2 regions of the Embleya sp. NPDC056575 genome follow, and region 2 is predicted to be linked to the other one. Evidence: predicted binding sites of a transcription regulator. Region 2 holds the regulator's gene; the other holds the start of a gene.
The links. The regulator HrcA, encoded in region 2, represses chaperone genes, less so after heat shock. The targets are predictions, from matches to a motif close to TTNGCACTCNGNNNNNCNGAGTGCNAA.
Positions count from the first base shown of each region.

Region 1: a site for HrcA is predicted at 5,447-5,473, ahead of groES (co-chaperone GroES). Genes of this name have one in related genera too.

Region 1 covers NZ_JBHTVA010000096.1:11,515-20,617, reverse strand. The annotation lists gene shbA (RNA polymerase sigma factor ShbA) at 1-280, opposite strand, end outside; gene ACFRCG_RS43735 (response regulator transcription factor) at 511-1,122, opposite strand; gene ACFRCG_RS43730 (WhiB family transcriptional regulator) at 1,684-2,016, shown strand; gene ACFRCG_RS43725 (SDR family oxidoreductase) at 2,208-3,026, opposite strand; gene groL (chaperonin GroEL) at 3,234-4,862, opposite strand; gene groES (co-chaperone GroES) at 4,997-5,305, opposite strand; gene ACFRCG_RS43710 (methyltransferase domain-containing protein) at 5,586-6,773, shown strand; gene ACFRCG_RS43705 (polysaccharide deacetylase family protein) at 6,802-7,662, opposite strand; gene ACFRCG_RS43700 (hypothetical protein) at 7,991-8,266, opposite strand; gene tsaD (tRNA (adenosine(37)-N6)-threonylcarbamoyltransferase complex transferase subunit TsaD) at 8,269-9,103, opposite strand, start outside.
Region 2 covers NZ_JBHTVA010000064.1:17,494-26,596, forward strand. The annotation lists gene ACFRCG_RS36925 (WD40 repeat domain-containing protein) at 1-352, opposite strand, end outside; gene ACFRCG_RS36930 (DUF3097 domain-containing protein) at 412-1,242, opposite strand; gene ACFRCG_RS36935 (MBL fold metallo-hydrolase) at 1,272-2,027, opposite strand; gene hrcA (heat-inducible transcriptional repressor HrcA) at 2,178-3,194, shown strand; gene dnaJ (molecular chaperone DnaJ) at 3,197-4,330, shown strand; gene ACFRCG_RS36950 (NAD(P)H-dependent flavin oxidoreductase) at 5,072-6,142, shown strand; gene ACFRCG_RS36955 (16S rRNA (uracil(1498)-N(3))-methyltransferase) at 6,139-6,879, shown strand; gene ACFRCG_RS36960 (histidine triad nucleotide-binding protein) at 6,971-7,333, shown strand; gene ACFRCG_RS36965 (ribonuclease Z) at 7,340-8,251, shown strand; gene ACFRCG_RS36970 (PhoH family protein) at 8,466-9,103, shown strand, end outside.

The sequences.
Region 1 (9,103 bases), on a different contig from region 2:
CCGCGATACCGAACACGAACGCCTCGAACGGGCGCCCCTCGTCGCGATATCGCGGCAGCGCGGAGAGCACCGCCAGGCACACCTCCTGCGCGGCGTCGTCGGCCGCGTGCTCGGCGCCGGAGACCCGGCCGAGCCGGGCCCGGCAGTAGCGCAACACCAGTGGTCGGACGTAGGCGAGCAGTTCGTCGGTCGCCTGCACATCCCCCTGGACCGCGCGGACCACGACGGCACGCATGCCGTCGTCGGCGTGCGCGTGTGCTTCGTACGACTCGTCCGGCATTCGCTCGGGGGTCCCACCCATGCCATTCAGTATGCAGGGATCGGCGACCGAATCACGGCCATGCCGACCCGGGGGACTCATCCGGCCCCCCGGGCAACGGCATTCACCGCACGGGCCCTCGCCCGTCGGGGGCCGTCGGCACCCGCCTCATCGCACAAGTCCCCACCGACCGTGGTCGCCCGGACGAACCCCCGGGCCCTCGCGGTCGGGGAGGTCCTCGCGGACGTTCGTCATCGCACGAGTCCCCACCGAAATCCCAGCGCGACCGCGTGCGCCCGGTCGGACGCGCCCAGCTTCTTGAACAGGCGTCGGGCGTGGGTCTTGACCGTGTCCTCCGACAGGAACAGCTCGCGCCCGATCTCGGCGTTGCTGCGCCCGTGGCTCATGCCCTCGAGCACCTGGATCTCACGTGCCGTCAGGGTCGGCGCCACGCCCATGTCGGGCGAGCGCAACCGCCGCGGCGCCAGCCGCCACGTCGGGTCGGCGAGCGCCTGGGAGACGGTCGCGCGCAGTTCCGCGCGCGACGCGTCCTTGTGCAGATATCCCCGAGCCCCGGCGGCGACCGCGAGGGCCACCCCGTCCAGGTCCTCGGCCATCGTCAGCATGATCACCCGTGCGCCGGGGTCGCCGGCCAGGAGGCGGCGTACCGCCTCGACGCCGCCGAGCCCGGGCATCCGCACGTCCATGAGGACGAGGTCGGACCGCTCCGCGCCCCAGCGCCGCAGTACCTCCTCGCCACTCGTGGCCGTCGTCACCCTCTCGACGCCGGGGACCGTGGCCACCGCCCGCCGCAGGGTCTCCCGAACCAGCGGGGAATCGTCGCAGACCAGGACGGTCGTCATCGCCGGCCTCCGCAGTGGATCCGCGTCACGTTGAGCCTCCACGCCTGTACGTACCGTTTCCTTTGCGGCGGCCCCGAGGATCGGTGGCTCGGGATCCAGCCCCGACCGCCCTCGTCGCCAACCGCTTCACCCACCCCAACGAGCATCACTCGAAAGGGTTACGGGGGGAGTTCCGCTCCGCCGCCACCACAACGAGGCGACCGTCCCGAAGGACACGCGAGGGTGAAGCCCGGCCGCCCCACCCCACCCGGCGACCGCCCCGCACACCCACCCCCTGTCCCCCACTCCCCACTCCCCGCTCCTCGAACGCCCCTCCACCCACACCACACCCATTCGCACCACATCATCACGATTCACCCGATACACCCGCCATAGACCCCACCCTGGGTAATTTTTTCGGGATTGGATGCATAAGTGGGAATTAGGATTGGAACTGATCATTTCGTGACACAGTCGCACCTACTTCTGATCGCTTGATCACGACTGTTCTGCACGGTCCGCACCAGAGGTGGCATCCCTGCTCACCGATCACTCGTACGCGATAAGCAAGAGGGACGAGTCATGGCTGATTTCTCGCGACTCCCCGGCCCCAACGCCGATCTGTGGGACTGGCAGCTGTCGGCAGCCTGTCGCGGAGTCGACAGCGCACTGTTCTTCCATCCCGAAGGCGAGCGAGGCGCCGCCAGGGTCGCCCGGGAGGCCTCGGCCAAGGAAGTCTGCATGCGGTGCCCGGTCCGTCGCCAGTGCGCCACGCACGCGCTCAAGGTGCGCGAGCCGTATGGCGTATGGGGCGGGCTCACCGAGGACGAACGGGTCGAACTCGACAGCGACCGCCGGCACGGGGTCGCCGCGGAACGGGCGGCCGCGGCGAGCGGCGCGTCCGTGACGCACTGACCTCCACGACCTTCACGCGTCACCCTCTCGGGCGCCCACGCCTCGCCTCCCGCCCCGACGGCGGAGCCCGACAACACCATCGTGAAACGTCCGGCGGCCCGCCCCCGAGCCAGGGGGCGGGCCGCCGAACGTCGACACGGGCCAGTCGCGCGACACGTGTCGGCACGGGACACGCGGAAGGGTACGGCCCGTTATTGGAAGGCGGACACGTCCATCTCCCACACCTTCGGCCAGTCCCTGCCCCGGAAGGAGGCGTCCGTGCCGCCGTCGCAGAAGACCACGGAGCCGACGAAGAAGCTCGACTCGCCGCCGAGCAGGAACGCCACCAGCGCGGCGATCTCCTCGGGCCGGCCGCCGCGACCGGCCGGGATGGTGTTCAGGAACATCTCCATGCCCTCGGCGGTCAGCGGGTCCCTGCGGCCCTCGGCCGTCATCGGGGTCTCGATCAGGCCCGGCGCGATCGCGTTGAGCCGGATACCGTCGGCGATGTACTCGGCGCACCGGGTACGGGCGTACCAGGCGAGCGCCGCCTTGGTCGCGGGGTATGCCTGCAGCGCCGCGAACTCGCCGAACGCCTCGGCCGCCGCGCTCGCCCCCGCCTCGTCCCCGGCCAGGCACGAATCGGCCACCTCGACCGGCCAGTTCGGCTGCGCCGTCGTGGAGTTCGAGCTGATCAGCACGACCGAGGCGCCCTCGCCCGCGGCGAGCAGCGGACGCAGCCCCTCCAGGAGCACGATCGCGCCGAAGTAGTTCACCGACACCAGCAGGGCGCCCGACCGACCGGTGGCCGCGGCCAGGCCCGCAAACGGCACGAAGCCGTCGAGCACGCCGCCGGACAGCTCGGTGACCCGCGTGATCGCCTCGGTCCGACCCGCGGCCGTGCCCAGGTCCACGGTGACGTCGGCGTCGCGCAGGTCGACGCCGATCACCCGGTGCCCGTCCGCCTCCAGCCGGGCCTTGGTCGCGGCGCCCAGGCCGGAGGCCGCGCCGGTGATCGCGTAGGTACCCATGTGTCTCCTTCGTGCTGCTCGACGGATCGACCCCACCCGACAGCTGACGGTCCGTCAGCTGTCGGGCTCCGGGCACTCTCGCAGATCGGGCCGGCGGCGAAAAGGCCGACGGGCCCGACCGCGGGGATGCGGTCGGGCCCGTCGGGGACGTGCGGGGTGGAACCGGTGCGCGGGGAACCCGGGCGCGCGGAACCGATGCGCGTGGAACTAGTGCGCGTGGCCGTGGCCGCCGTGGCTGTGCCCGGCGGGCTCTTCCTCGGCCGGCTTCTCGACGACCAGGGTCTCGGTCGTGAGCAGCAGCGACGCGATCGACGCGGCGTTTTGCAGCGCGGAGCGGGTCACCTTGACCGGGTCGATGACGCCCGAGTCGACCAGGTTGCCGTACTCGCCGGTCGCGGCGTTGAAGCCGTGCCCGACACCGAGCTCCTGCACCTTGTTGACGATCACGTAGCCCTCGAGGCCCGCGTTCTCGGCGATCCAGCGCAGCGGCTCGACCACGGCGCGACGCACGACCGAGACACCGGTCGCGATGTCGCCGCTCTGGCCCAGGTTCTCCGCGAGCACCGACGCCGCGTGCACCAGGGCGGTGCCGCCGCCGGCGACGATGCCCTCCTCGATGGCCGCGCGGGTCGCGGAGACCGCGTCCTCGAGACGGTGCTTCTTCTCCTTGAGCTCGACCTCGGTGGCCGCGCCCACGCGGATCACGCACACGCCGCCGGCCAGCTTCGCGAGCCGCTCCTGCAGCTTCTCGCGGTCCCAGTCGGAGTCCGTGGACTCGATCTCACGCTTGATCTGCTTGACGCGGTCGGCGATCGCGGCGCCGTCGCCGGCGCCGTCCACCAGGGTGGTGGCGTCCTTGGTGATGGTGATGCGACGAGCGCTGCCCAGCACCTCCAGGCCGACCTGGTCGAGCTTGAGACCGACCTCGGGGGCGATGACCTGACCGCCGGTCAGGATCGCCATGTCCTCCAGCATCGCCTTGCGGCGGTCGCCGAAGCCCGGGGCCTTGACCGCGACCGCGTTGAAGGTGCCGCGGATCTTGTTCACGACCAGGGTGGACAGCGCCTCGCCGTCCACGTCCTCGGCCACGATCAGCAGCGGCTTCGAGGCGCCGGCCTGGATGATCTTCTCCAGCAGCGGCAGCAGCTCGGCGATGGCCGAGATCTTGCCCTGGTGGATCAGGATGTACGGGTCGTCGAGGACGGCCTCCATACGCTCCTGGTCGGTGACCATGTACGGCGACAGGTAGCCCTTGTCGAACTGAAGGCCCTCGGCGAACTCCAGTTCCAGACCCATGGTCTGGGACTCCTCGACGGTGATCACACCGTCCTTGCCGACCTTGTCCATGGCCTCGGCGATCAGCTCGCCGATCTGCTTGTCCTGGGCGGACAGCGCGGCGACGGCGGCGATGTCCTCCTTGCCGTCGATCGCGCGGGCGGTCCCGAGCAGCTGCTCGGACACGGCGGCGACGGCGAGGTCGATGCCCTTCTTCAGGTCCATCGGGGCCGCGCCGGCGGCCACGTTGCGCAGACCCTCGCGCACCAGCGCCTGGGCGAGCACCGTCGCGGTGGTGGTGCCGTCACCCGCGATGTCGTTGGTCTTGGTCGCGACCTCCTTGGCGAGCTGCGCGCCAAGGTTCTCGTACGCGTCCTCGAGCTCCACCTCACGGGCGATGGTCACGCCGTCGTTGGTGATGGTCGGGGCACCGAACTTCTTGTCGATCACGACGTTGCGGCCCTTGGGGCCGAGCGTGACCTTGACGGTGTCGGCCAGCGCGTTGACGCCGCGCTCCAGCGACCGCCGGGCCTTCTCGTCGAACTGGAGGATCTTCGCCATGAGGGTCTTCGTCCTTAAAGGTTGCTTTTCGACGTCGTACAACCGACTCCGCCCCGGGTCCACCGGCCGCGAGGGCAGGGCGATCCGGGGCGGGGTCGTCGAACCGTCACCGGTTCCGGCGCGTCAGCGCGATGTCACTTCTCGATGATCGCGAGCACGTCGCGGGCCGAGAGAACGAGGTATTCCTCGCCGTTGTACTTCACCTCGGTGCCGCCGTACTTGCTGTACAGCACGGTGTCACCGACGGCGACGTCGAGCGGCAGACGCTGACCGTCCTCGAAACGACCCGGGCCCACGGCCAGGACGACGCCCTCCTGGGGCTTCTCCTTGGCGGTGTCCGGGATCACGAGACCCGACGCGGTGGTCTGCTCGGCCTCAAGCGTCTGAACCACGATGCGGTCCTCGAGCGGCTTGATGGCAACCTTGGTGTTGGCGGTCGTCACGATGCGACCTCCCCCTTCGGAGATCTCACGGAAAAATGTCTGTCGGCGAATGGGACAGATCCGTCGTCGCGGGTGCCGGACCTGCTCGTATCGCACTGGCACACTCATGGGGAGAGTGCCAGCACAGACACTAGGTGGCGGTTAGCACTCCGTCAACCAGAGTGCCAGATTCAGCGCGTCGCGAGCGTTCTTCATACCGATGGGCCGCGGATCGATGGGGTCGGCTTCATGCCGATGGGTCGCGGATCGATGGGGCCGGGCGCTCGGCGAGAATGGCCGGGTGCACACCGACGCCATCGAAGCCCTCGCCACGCTGCGGACCGGCGAGGGCCGCTCCCTGCTCGACCTGCTGGCCGATCACGACGCCGCGGACGAGTTGTCGCTGGCCACCCGGTTGCGTCGAGAACATCCGCCGGAGTTGATCGCCGCCGCGCTCACCCAGTCCCGGTTGCGGCAGCGCGGCCGGGCCAAGTTCGGGGCGGACGCGGACCGGATGTTCTTCACGTCCAACGGCCTGGAGCAGTCCACCCGGACCTCGGTGGCCGACCACCGGGCCGCCCGGCTGGCCGCGGCCGGCGTCCGCCGGGCGATCGACCTGTGCTGCGGCATCGGCGGCGACGCGCTCGCGCTGGCCCGCGCCGGGATCGCGGTGCACGCGGTCGACCTCGATCCGCCGACCTGCGCGGTGGCCCGGGCCAACGCGGACGCGCTGGGCCTGGCCGACCTGATCACGGTCGAGTGCGCGGACGCGACCGCGGTGGATCCGTCCGGCTACGACGCGGCGCTGATCGACCCGGCCCGGCGCACCGCCCGCGGCCGCACCTTCGATCCCGAGTCGTACGCGCCGCCCTTCTCGTTCCTGACCACCCTCGCCGCCCGCGTCCCCGCCGGCGCGGCCAAGGTGGCCCCCGGCATCCCGCACGAGATCGTGCCCGCCGGCATGGAGGCGGAGTGGGTCTCCGACCGCGGCGACGTCAAGGAGGCGGTGTTGTGGTGGGGCGGGCTCGCCCGAACCGGCCTGCGTGCCACCCTGCTGCCCGGCGGCGCCGAGCTGACCTCGGGGGTCGTGCGGCAGGCGCCGGTGGGCCCGGTGCGCCGCTACCTCTACGAGCCGGACGGCGCGGTGATCCGGGCCCATCTGGTGTCCGAGGTCGGCGAGTTGGTGGACGGCAACCTGGTGGACGAGACGATCGCCTACCTGACCTCGGACCGGCTGGTGCACACCGCGTTCGCGAGCGTGTACGAGATCACCGACGTGTTGCCGTTCAACCTCAAGCGGCTCAAGGCCCTGCTGCGCGAGCGCGGCGTCGGCACCCTGACGGTCAAGAAGCGCGGCTCGGCGGTCGAGCCGGAGGAGGTCCGCCGCCGGGTCCGCCCCACCGGCCCGAACGCGGCGACGGTGCTGCTGACCCGGGTGGCGGGCGCGCCCACGATGCTGATCGGCCATCCGGTGTCCGGCGCCGGGTGACCCGGGCCGGACCGGGCCGGGGCGGTCCTCAGCCGATGTAGTCCTCCAGGCGCGCGATCGTGAAGCCCTGGGCCTGGATCTTGCGCAGCATGTTGCCGAACATCTCGGTCATCGTGGTGCCCTTGAGTTCACCGGGGCCGCGGAAGTGGGCCAGGATGATGTCGCCCGGGTGCAGCTTCTTCTCCCCCGCGTACTGCATGTCGTTGATCTGCATCGACTCCTGCCACTTGACGATCGCGCCGATCCCGCCGCAACCGCCGGCCACCGTCTGCGTGGTCGCGTTCCAGTTGCCGTAGGGCGGGCGGAACAACGTCGGGCGTTTGCCGTACAGCTCGCCGAGGCGGTCCTGTTGGCCGCAGATCTGGTGCTTCTGCGCGTCGGCGCCCAGGGTCTTCAGGTCGGGGTGGGAGAGCGTGTGGTTTTGCACGGTGGCGCCGAGGTCCTGGAGCTTGCGGAAGTATTCCGGGTCCTGGCGCACGTAGGTGTCGTTGAGGAACATCGCCACCGGGATGCGCAGGTCCCGCATCATGTCCAGGAACTTGGGGTCCTTCTCCGCGCCGTCGTCGATCGTGATGAACACGATCTTCTCCTGCGTGGGGATCTTCTCCACCACCGGCGGCTTGGGCCCGCCCCCCTTGATCGGCTTGTCCGCGGGCGGGGCGGGCGGCGCGGCGAACGGCTTGAGGTTCCACTTCGCGGCGAGCGTGGCGGGGTCGGCGCCGGGGGTGTCCGGCTTGGCCGCGGGCGCCGGTTTGGCGGCCGTGGTCGAGGTGCCGCCGGAGGGCGCGCGAGTCGCCTCGACCGATGACGTGCCGTCGGAGCCGCCGCCGCAGCCGGTCAGCGCGAGCAGCAGCACGCCGGCCAGGCCGACGCCGACCGGGGCGAACACGCCTCGCCGCTTTTGTACCGTTCCATGCACCACTGTCGTCGGCCCTTCCGTCGCCTGGACCGTTCGCCCGATCCACCCGCGCCCACGCTACGCGGCGCGGCGGCCTGTCACGGTCCGGACAAGCCCTGTTCAAGGGACTGTCGAAGGACTGTTGAGCGGCCGATGAGCTGGGCACACTCCCGGCAAGGCCAATGGCACGTGCGGCGGCACGCAGCCATCAGCCAAGGCACTCGACCCGCGTCCGGCTTGCGAATGGCCTCCTCGTCGGACGCGGGTCGAGTGTTGCGCCGACTCGGGCGGAGCGGGGGGCAGGGGCGGGGCCGGGGCCTCAGGGGCCGACGCTGAGCCGTTCGAAGTTCCAGGTGTGCGGCGGCCGGGCGACCAGGGCGGCCGGCGGCTCGGGCAGCGCCACCGGCGGGCCGGTCCACAGCGCGATCACCACCACGCGGTCCCCGTCGGGTGCGTCCGGGGCGGCGAACACCTCGATCCGCTCCAGGCCGGGTGCGCCGGCCACGACGGGCAGCGCCACCTCGTGCACCCACGCGGCCAGCGCCGAACCGTCGCCGGACTCGGTCCTGGCCTCCCACATCGCCGCGATCGCCATGGTCAGGACACCGCCTGCGAGATCGTGACCGGCATCGACGAGTCGGCCGGGATGGACAGGGTGGAGGGGGCCCGGTCGCGGGCGACCATCTCGGCACCCAGCGCGGCGACCATCGCGCCGTTGTCGGTACACAGGCCCGGCCGCGGCACGCGCAGCACGATCCCCGCCGCGTCGCAGCGCTCCTGCGCCAGCGCCCGCAGACGGGTGTTGGCGGACACGCCGCCGCCCATCATCAGGTGCTCGACGCCGTTCTCCTTGCAGGCCCGGATCGCCTTGCGGGTCAGCACGTCGACCACCGCCTCCTGGAAGGAGGCCGCCACGTCCGCGACCGGCACGCTCTCCCCCGCCCGCTGCCGGGCCTCGACCCAGCGCGCGACCGAGGTCTTGAGGCCGGAGAAGGAGAAGTCGAACGGCGCGTCGCGCGGACCGGTCAGCCCGCGTGGGAAGGCGATCGCGGCGCGGTCGCCCTCGCGCGCCCACCGGTCGATCACCGGCCCGCCCGGGAAGCCGAGTCCGAGCACGCGAGCGACCTTGTCGAACGCCTCTCCCGCCGCGTCGTCGATGGTCGATCCCAGCGGGCGCACGTCGGAGGTGATGTCGGGCACGAGCAGCAGCGAGGAGTGCCCGCCGGAGACCAGCAACGCCATGCACGGCTCGGGCAGCCTGCCGTGCTCCAGCTGGTCCACGCACACGTGCGAGGCCAGGTGGTTGACGCCGTACAGCGGCTTGTCGAGGGCGACCGAGTAGCCCTTGGCCGCGGCGACGCCCACCAGCAGCGCGCCCGCCAGGCCCGGTCCCGAGGTGACCGCGATCGCGTCGATGTCGCCCATCGTGACC
Region 2 (9,103 bases):
CGGTCGCCACGTCCACGAGCCGGATCGCGCCGTCGTAGGCGATCAGCACGGTGCGGCCGTCCGGATGCAGGTCCATGGCCCGGGAAGAGGTCTTGCCCGGCGGCATGAACTCCAGCACCACCGGATCCTCGGCCCCGCCCAGTCGCACGAACCCGGCGCGCATCGCCTTGCCCACCTCCCGGCGCAGCGCGATCACGGCGGCGGCCGGGTCGGCGAAGTCCTTGCGCGTCTCCCGGGCCGCCCCGTCACCCGAGCGGGCGGACCGGACGAACGTGGTGTCGAAGGCGCCGAACATCCGATACTTGGGTCCGGCCGAGTCCGGCAATACGAGGGTGATCTCTTCCTGCGCCATCGCCGTACGGTAGCGCCGCGGGTGGCGCGGCGAGGCCGGCCATCGCGTCGACCGGGGCCTCACCCCTCGGGCGGCGCCGTCACGAAGTCGATGAGTTCCTCGACCCGCCCGAGCAGGGCCGGTTCCAGGTCGCGGTACGAGTCGACCGCCGCGAGGACGCGGCGCCAGGCCGCGGGCGGGTTCACCGGCCAGCCGAGGGCCGCGCAGACGCCCTCCTTCCACGGGACGCCGCGCGGGACGTCCGGCCAGGCCGCGATGCCGACGGAGGCGGGGCGTACCGCCTGCCAGACGTCGATATAGGGGTGTCCCACCACGAGCACGTGGTCGCCGCTCACCCGGCCCGCGATCCGGCTCTCCTTGGAACCGGGCACCAGGTGGTCGACCAGCACGCCCAGGCGGCGACCCGGGCCCGGCGCGAACTCGCGGACCACGTCCGGGAGATCGTCGACGCCCTCCAGATACTCCACGACCACGCCCTCGATCCGCAGGTCGTCGCCCCACACCCGCTCGACCAACTCGGCGTCGTGGCGGCCCTCGACGTAGATCCGCCCGGCGCGCGCGACCCGGGCCCGGGCGCCCTGTACCGCGATCGAGCCCGACGCGGTGCGCCCCGGGACACGGGCCGGACCGGGAGCGGTCGGTCGGACCAGGGTGACCACCTCGCCGTCGATCAGGAACCCGCGCGGATCCATCGGGAACACCCGCAGCCGCCCGTGCCGATCCTCCAGCGTGACGGTGAAGCCCTCGGGGGTCCTCTCCACCCGGACCACCGCGCCGCAGAAGCCGGTGGACGCCTCCTCCACCACCAGATCGCGTTCGGCCGCGACCTCCGGGACGGGCTTGTCCTTCTTCCGTCCCGGGATCAGCGACTCGGGTCCATAGCTGCGCATGACCACGACGCTAACCGGGTGACGGTACGTCAGTCCGGTACGACGCGCCCGGCGGCCACCTCGGCCAGCCAACGGTTCTGCCGGATCACGAACTCCTCGTCGACCACCGCGCCGTGTCCGGGCAGCCAGACACTCGCGTCCAACGCCCGCACCCGGGCCAGCGAATCGCTCCACTCGGCGGCGAAGGCGTCCGAGCCGAAGACCGGCGGCCCGCTCTCCTCCACCATGTCCCCGGCGATCAGCACGCCGCAGTCCGGTACGTGGACGACCACGTCGTGGTCGGTGTGCCCACGACCGGGCGCGAACAGCACCACCTCGCGCCCGCCCAGGTCCACCGTCACCGGCGTGCCCGCGGACACCGGGCGGGTCGGCGGCACGATCCGCGCCGCGCGCATCAGCTCCGGGTCGAACCCGTGCGCGACGCCGCTCGCCCGCCCGGCCTCGGCCCACCGCTCCAGATACCGCGGCAGGTCCGCGTGTCCCCAGACCTCCGCGTCGGGGAAGGCGCGCAGCACCTCGTCGTTGCCGTAGCAGTGGTCGAAGTGACCGTGGGTGTTCACCACCGCGACCACCCGGTCGGGCAATCCGTGCCCGGGCAGTTCGCGGGCCAGCGAGGCCAGGATGTCGGCGGCCTCGTGGTCGTGCGAACCGGTGTCCACGAGCAGGACGCCGTCCCGCCCCGTGACGACCGCCACATTCAGTTCGAGGCCGGGCAAACGACGACGCAGTACGCCCGGCCCGATCGGCTCCCACGTGGCGTGTTTCGGCTGTTCGGCGCGTAGCATGCGTCAACCTTGGCACGGACGCAGGGGTACGGTCCGGATCGGGTGACCCGTACACTGGCACTCGGCGGGACGGAGTGCCAACCAGTGGGACGAACCACCGCCTACGCGACACGGCAACGGGTGGAAGAACGGGTCAGGGAGGTGCGCACCATGCTCGACGATCGGAAACAGGACGTGCTGCGTGCCATCGTGCAGGACTACGTGGCGACCCAGGAGCCGGTCGGCTCCAAGGCGCTCGCGGACCGACACAACCTCGGGGTCTCCCCGGCCACCATTCGCAACGACATGGCCGCGCTGGAGGAAGAGGGCTACATCACGCAGCCCCACACCAGCGCCGGCCGGGTGCCCACCGACAAGGGCTACCGGCTGTTCGTCGACCGCCTCGCGGGCGTCAAGCCGCTGTCCGGCGCCGAGCGCCGGGCGATCCAGACCTTCCTGGCCGGCGCGGTCGACCTGGACGACGTGGTGGGCCGTACGGTCCGGCTGCTCGCGCAGCTGACCCATCAGGTCGCCGTCGTGCAATACCCCTCGCTGACCCGCTCGACGATCCGGCACGTCGAGCTGCTCACCCTCGCGCCCACCCGGGTCATGCTGGTGCTGATCACCAGCACGGGCCGGGTCGAGCAGCGGGTGATGGACACGCCGGGCCCGGTCGGCGAGAACCTGCTCGCCGACGTCCGGGCGCGGCTGAACAGCCGCATCACCGGCAAGCGGTTCGCCGATGTGCCGTTGCTGGTCCAGGATCTCGCCGAGCCGTTCACCGCCGAGGAACGGCCGATCGTGGCGGGCATCCTGGCCACCCTGCTCGACACCCTGGTCGAGCACAAGGAAGAGAAGGTCGTCCTGGCCGGGACGGCCAACCTGACCCGTTTCGGCATGGACTTCCCGAACACGATCCGCCCGGTCCTGGAAGCACTCGAGGAACACGTCGTATTGCTGCGGCTGTTGGGCGAGGCGACCGACCCGGGCATGGTCGTGCGGATCGGACACGAGAACATGCACGAAGGACTGGCCGCGACCTCGGTGGTCGCCGTCGGATACGGCAGTGGGCAGGAAACACTGGCGAAGCTCGGGGTGCTCGGGCCGACCCGGATGGACTACCCCGGAACGATGGGAGCGGTGCGCGCCGTGGCACGGTACGTCGGACAGATCCTCGCGGAGTCGTAGAGTTGGCTACCGATTACTACGAGGTCCTCGGGGTACGGCGCGACGCCACCCCGGAGGAAATCAAGAAGGCCTTCCGCCGGCTCGCTCGGGAGCTGCACCCGGACGTCAATCCGGACCCGAAGACGCAGGACCGGTTCAAGGAGATCAACAACGCCTACGAGGTCCTTTCGGACCCGCAGAAGCGTCAGATGTACGACCTCGGCGGCGACCCGCTGTCCTCCGGGGGCGGCGGGGGCGGTGGTGGCTTCGGCCAGGCCGGCTTCGGGTTCAGCGACATCATGGACGCGTTCTTCGGCCAGGCCAGCCAGCGCGGACCGCGCTCGCGCACACGCCGCGGCCAGGACGCGATGATCCGGATCGAGATCACCCTCGAAGAGGCCGCGTTCGGCACCACCCGGGAGATCCAGGTGGACACCGCCGTCACGTGCAACACGTGCAACGGCGAGGGCGCGGCCCCGGGCACCACGGCGCAGACCTGCGACATGTGCCGCGGGCGGGGCGAGGTCAGCCAGGTCACCAAGTCGTTCCTGGGCCAGGTCATGACGTCGCGGCCGTGTCCGCAATGTCAGGGCTTCGGCACCGTGGTCCCGCACCCGTGCCCCGAGTGCGCGGGCGACGGCCGCATCCGCGCGCGGCGCACGCTCACCGTCAAGATCCCGGCGGGCGTGGACAGCGGTACGCGGATCCAACTCGCGGGCGAGGGCGAGGTCGGTCCCGGCGGCGGCCCGGCGGGCGATCTCTACGTGGAGATCGTCGAGGTCGCGCACGCCACCTTCCAGCGGCGCGGCGACGACCTGCACTGCACGGTCACCATCCCGATGACGGCGGCGTCGCTCGGCACGAAGGTGCCGCTGCAGACGCTGGACGGCACGGAGGAGATCGACATCCGCCCGGGCACCCAGTCGGGCCAATCGATCCCGCTGCACGGGCGGGGCATCACCCACCTGCGCGGCGGCGGCCGAGGCGACCTGGTCGTGCACGTCGAGGTGCAGACGCCGAGCAAGCTCGACCCCGAGCAGGAGGAACTGCTCCGCCGCCTGGCCAAGCTGCGCGGCGAGGAACGCCCGTCGGGACAATTCACGCCGGGCCAGCAGGGCCTGTTCTCCCGCCTGAAGGACGCGTTCAACGGCAGGTAGCGGGCGGGGGCGCGGGTGGGCGCGGCGGCGCGTCGTGACGTCGTCCCCGGGCGCCGGACGGGCGGCATCCGGCCGCGTCCGGCGCCCGATCCCGCGTCCTCGGGCCGCCTGCGGCGAGCGCCCTCACACGCCGGACGGGCCGGCATCCGACCGCGCCCGACAACCGAGCCCGGCCACGCGAAGAGGTCGCGACACGCCACGGCCGCGTAACGCCGAGGCCGACCAGGACCGTGCACCGAGCCGCCACCGGCGCGCGGGGCTCGGGGGCTCCGGGGTTCCGCGCAGCAGCGCCCCCGTCTCGCCGGAAGCCAGGGGCTCGGAGCCCCGCACGCCGGCGGCGGGCCACCACCGGCTCTGATCGGCCACGCGCAACCGAAGGCGCGACGCGCGCCGAAAGCACTCGACCGGGTCGGGGAGGATCCCGGAGGGCCCGACCCGCGTGCCCTTTTTGCCGGCCGGTTTTCGCCAAGTGAAACGCCCGTCTCGCCGGGGCCCTCCGTCTCGGAGCCCCGCGCGCCGGCGGCGGCCCGTCACCGACCCCGACCAGCCCCGCGCCGGCACCGCGCGGCCAAAGGTGCGGCGCGACCGCTCCGCGTCCCCCGTCCGTGTACCGGCCGCGATCGAGACGCCCGGTGGTGGTGGGGTGGTGGGTCCGTGGGCGGGAGTCGATTCGGGGGGACTCGGGGGGCGCCTAGGCTTGGGTGGGTTGTGGGTGTGCCGTCGATCGAGGGAACGGAGAGCATGATGGCGACGAACGTCGATCCGACCCGGCTGACCGAACTGCCGATCGTGCAGGCGCCGATGGCCGGGGCGAGCGGGCCCGCGTTGGCGGCGGCGGTCGCTCGTGCCGGGGGGCTCGGGTTCTTGGCGGCCGGGTATCGGTCGGCCGCGGCCTTGGGTGCCGAGATCGAGGAGTTGCGTTCGCTGGTCGGTGACGTGCCGTTCGGGGTCAACGCGTTCATGCCGCAGCCGCCGCCCACCCGCGCCGAGGACGAGCTCACCGCGCGCTATGCCCGCTCCTTGGCCCGGGCCGCCGCGCGCTACGGCGGCAGCGTCGGCACTCCCGCGCCGGGCGTCGAGCGCGACGACTGGGACGCCAAGCTCGACCTCCTCCTGGCCCGCCCCGTCCCCGTGGTGAGCTTCACCTTCGGCCTGCCCGACATCGAGGCGGTGGCCGCGCTGCGGGCGGCCGGGACGCTTACCGTCGCCACCGTCACCACCCCCGAGGAGGCCCGGCTCGCCGTCGCGCACGGCGTCGACGCGCTGTGTGTCCAAGGCGGCGAGGCCGGCGGCCACCAGGGCAGCTTCGACAACCCCGCCGCCCCCGCCCCGTACGGCCTGCTCACACTGCTCACCCTGATCGCCGCCGAGACCGACCTCCCGCTGATCGCCGCCGGCGGCCTGATGACCGGCCGGCAGATCGAGGCGGTCCGGCTCGCGGGGGCCGGCGCCGCCCAACTGGGCACCGCCTTCCTGCGCGGCCCGGAAAGCGTCGCCTCGACCGCGCACAAGGCCGCGCTCGGCGACCCCGCCTTCGAGCGCAGCGTGCTCACCCGCGCCTTCTCCGGCCGCTGGGCGCGGGGGCTGCACAACGGCTTCGCCGCCCGGCACGAGGGCGAGGTCCCCGGGGTCTACCCGTACGTCCACCACCTGGTCGCGCCGATCCGCAAGGCCGCCGCCGCGCGCGGCGAGGCCGACGGCCTGGCCCTGTGGGCCGGTCAGGGCTGGCGCCTCGCGCGCGAGGAGCCGGCCGCCGAGGTGATCCACCGGCTCGTCGACGAGATGGCCGCAGCCCGAAAGGCATCCGCTTGAGCGCCCCCGTCTTCCTCGCCCCCGGCGACACGATCCGGCACGGCCGGCAGGTCGTCCTGGACGGTGCCGAGGGCCGACACGCCGTCACGGTGCGCCGGCTCGCGGCCGGTGAGCCGATCGTTCTCGCCGACGGCGCCGGACTGGCCGTGTACGGCACGGTCAACCGCGCCGAGGGCAAGGACACGCTCTACATCGACGTCGACTCGCGCACCGAGGAACCCGCCCCCGCACCCCGGATCGTGGTGGTCCAGGCACTGCCCAAGGGCGATCGCGGCGAACTCGCGGTGGAGACGACCACCGAGGTCGGCGTCGACGTGATCGTGCCCTGGACCGCCGCCCGTTGCATCACCCAGTGGAAGGGCGAGCGCGGGGCCAAGGCGCTGGCCAAGTGGCGCGCCACCGCGCGCGAGGCGGGCAAGCAGGCCCGTCGGCTGCACCTGCCCGAGGTCACCGAGCCGATGAGCACCCGGCAGGTGACCGCGCTGCTCGATGCCGCCTCGTTCGCGGGCGTCCTGCACGAGGCGGCCACCGAGCCGATCGCGACCGCCGCCGTCCCGAGCGAGGGCGACCTGGTTCTGGTGGTCGGCCCCGAGGGCGGGATCACCCCGGACGAACTGGCCGCGTTCACCGCCGTCGGCGCGACCGCCTACCGACTCGGCCCGACCGTACTGCGCACCTCCACGGCGGGCGTCTCGGCCGCCTCGGTCCTGCTGGCCCGATCCGGCCGCTGGAGCTGAGCCGCCCCGCCGACCCGCGCGAACGAGGGGTTCGGCCCACTACGATCGACGGCGACCGCTCGTGATCGACCCGGACCCGATGGAGGCACCCATGGCTGCGGGGGAACCCCAGGCCGACTGCCTGTTCTGCAAGATCCTCGCCGGCGACGTCCCGGCCACGATCGTCCACGAGACCAAGGACGTGGTGGCCTTCCGCGACATCAACCCGCAGGCGCCCACGCACATCCTCGTCATCCCGCGCGCGCACTACGCCAACGCCGGCGAACTGGGCGCCGAGGCCCCCGAGCTGGCCGGCGCGCTGCTGGCCGAGGCCGCCGTGATCGCGGCCGCCGAGGACATCGCCGACTCGGGCTACCGGATCGTCTTCAACACCGGCGCCGGCGCCGGCCAGACCGTCTTCCACGTACACGCGCACCTCCTCGGCGGCCGCGGGCTGAGCTGGCCTCCCGGTTAGGCGTACGTGAGCACCAGGGAGTTCGTCGTCCTCGGCACCGCGAGCCAGGCCCCGACGCGGCAGCGCAACCACAACGGCTATTTGCTGCGCTGGGACGGCGAGGGGCTGCTGTTCGACCCGGGCGAGGGCACCCAACGCCAGATGTTGCACGCCGGCGTGGCCGCGCACGACATCACCCGGATCTGCGTCACGCACTTCCACGGTGACCACTGCCTCGGCCTGCCCGGCGTGCTCCAGCGGCTCTCGCTCGACCGGGTCCCGCACCCGGTGACCGCCCACTTCCCGGCGAGCGGGCAACACTGGTTCGACCGACTGCACCACGCCACCGCGTTCCACGAGGCCGCCGTGCTGGTCGAGCACCCGCTCGCGGGCGAGCACGTACACACCCCCGCCGGGCCGTTCACGCTGGAGGCCCGCCGCCTGTCCCACCCCGTCGAGTCCTACGGCTACCGCGTCGTCGAGCCGGACGGCCGCCGGATACTGCCCGATCGACTCGCCGCGCACGGCGTGGCCGGCCCCGACGTGGGCCGGCTCCAGCGCGAGGGCCGGATCGGCGCGGTGACCCTGGAGCAGGTGAGCGTGCCCCGACCCGGGCAGAAGTTCGCCTTCGTGATGGACACCCGGCGCTGCGCGGCCGCCGTCGAGCTGGCCCGCGACGTCGACCTGCTCGTGTGCGAGTCCACCTTCGCCGACGCCGACGCCGACCTCGCGCACGAGGTCGGCCACCTCACCGCCCGTGAGGCGGCGGCCATCGCGGCCGAGGCGGGCGCGCGGCGACTGGTGCTCACCCACTTCTCGCAGCGCTACCCCGACGTGGGCCCGCTCCTGGACCAGGCCCGCGAGGTGTTCCCGGACACCGTCGCCGCCCACGACCTCGACCGGATCACGATCCCGCGCCGCCGGCCGGCGCCGGAATAATCCCGAAGTTCGCGGGGGCCGGAGAGTTACCATTGAGCAGCATCGAACCGCTTCCCGAGCACGGAAATGAGGCGTGATCAGGCCGCCAAGGCCGCCCATGGCTCCCACGACGAACGCGCGAGGCGCGAGCTCCGAGAACACCCCGCGGGCCGACTCCCGGGCAACTCCGACCGCGCAGGCCCAGGCGAAGATCACGATCCCCGCCAAGCATCCGATGGTGGCGCTCCTCGGTTCCGGCGACTCGTTCCTGCGAGTGGTCGAGCAGGGCTTCCCCGAGGTCGACATCCACGTCCGCGGCAACGAGGTCACCGTCTCCGGCGACGAGGCCGAGGTCGCCCTCGTCCGCCGGCTCTTCGACGAACTCCTGGTCATCGTCCGCACCGGCCAGCCGCTCAACGAGGAGGCCGTGGAGCGCTCGGTGGCGATGGTCCGCTCGAACGACGGACACGGTCCCGCCGAGGTGATGACCCTCAACATCCTGTCCAACCGCGGCCGCACGATCCGTCCCAAGACGCTCAACCAGAAGAGCTACGTGGACGCGATCGACGAGCACACCATCGTGTTCGGGCTCGGCCCGGCGGGCACCGGCAAGACCTACCTCGCGATGGCGAAGGCCGTCCAGGCCCTGCAGTCCAAGCAGGTCACCCGGATCATCCTGACCCGGCCCGCGGTCGAGGCGGGCGAACGCCTCGGCTTCCTGCCCGGCACCCTCTACGAGAAGATCGACCCGTATCTGCGCCCGCTCTACGACGCGCTGCACGACATGATCGACCCCGACTCCATCCCGCGCCTGATGGCCGCGGGCACCATCGAGGTCGCTCCGCTCGCATATATGCGCGGCCGCACACTCAA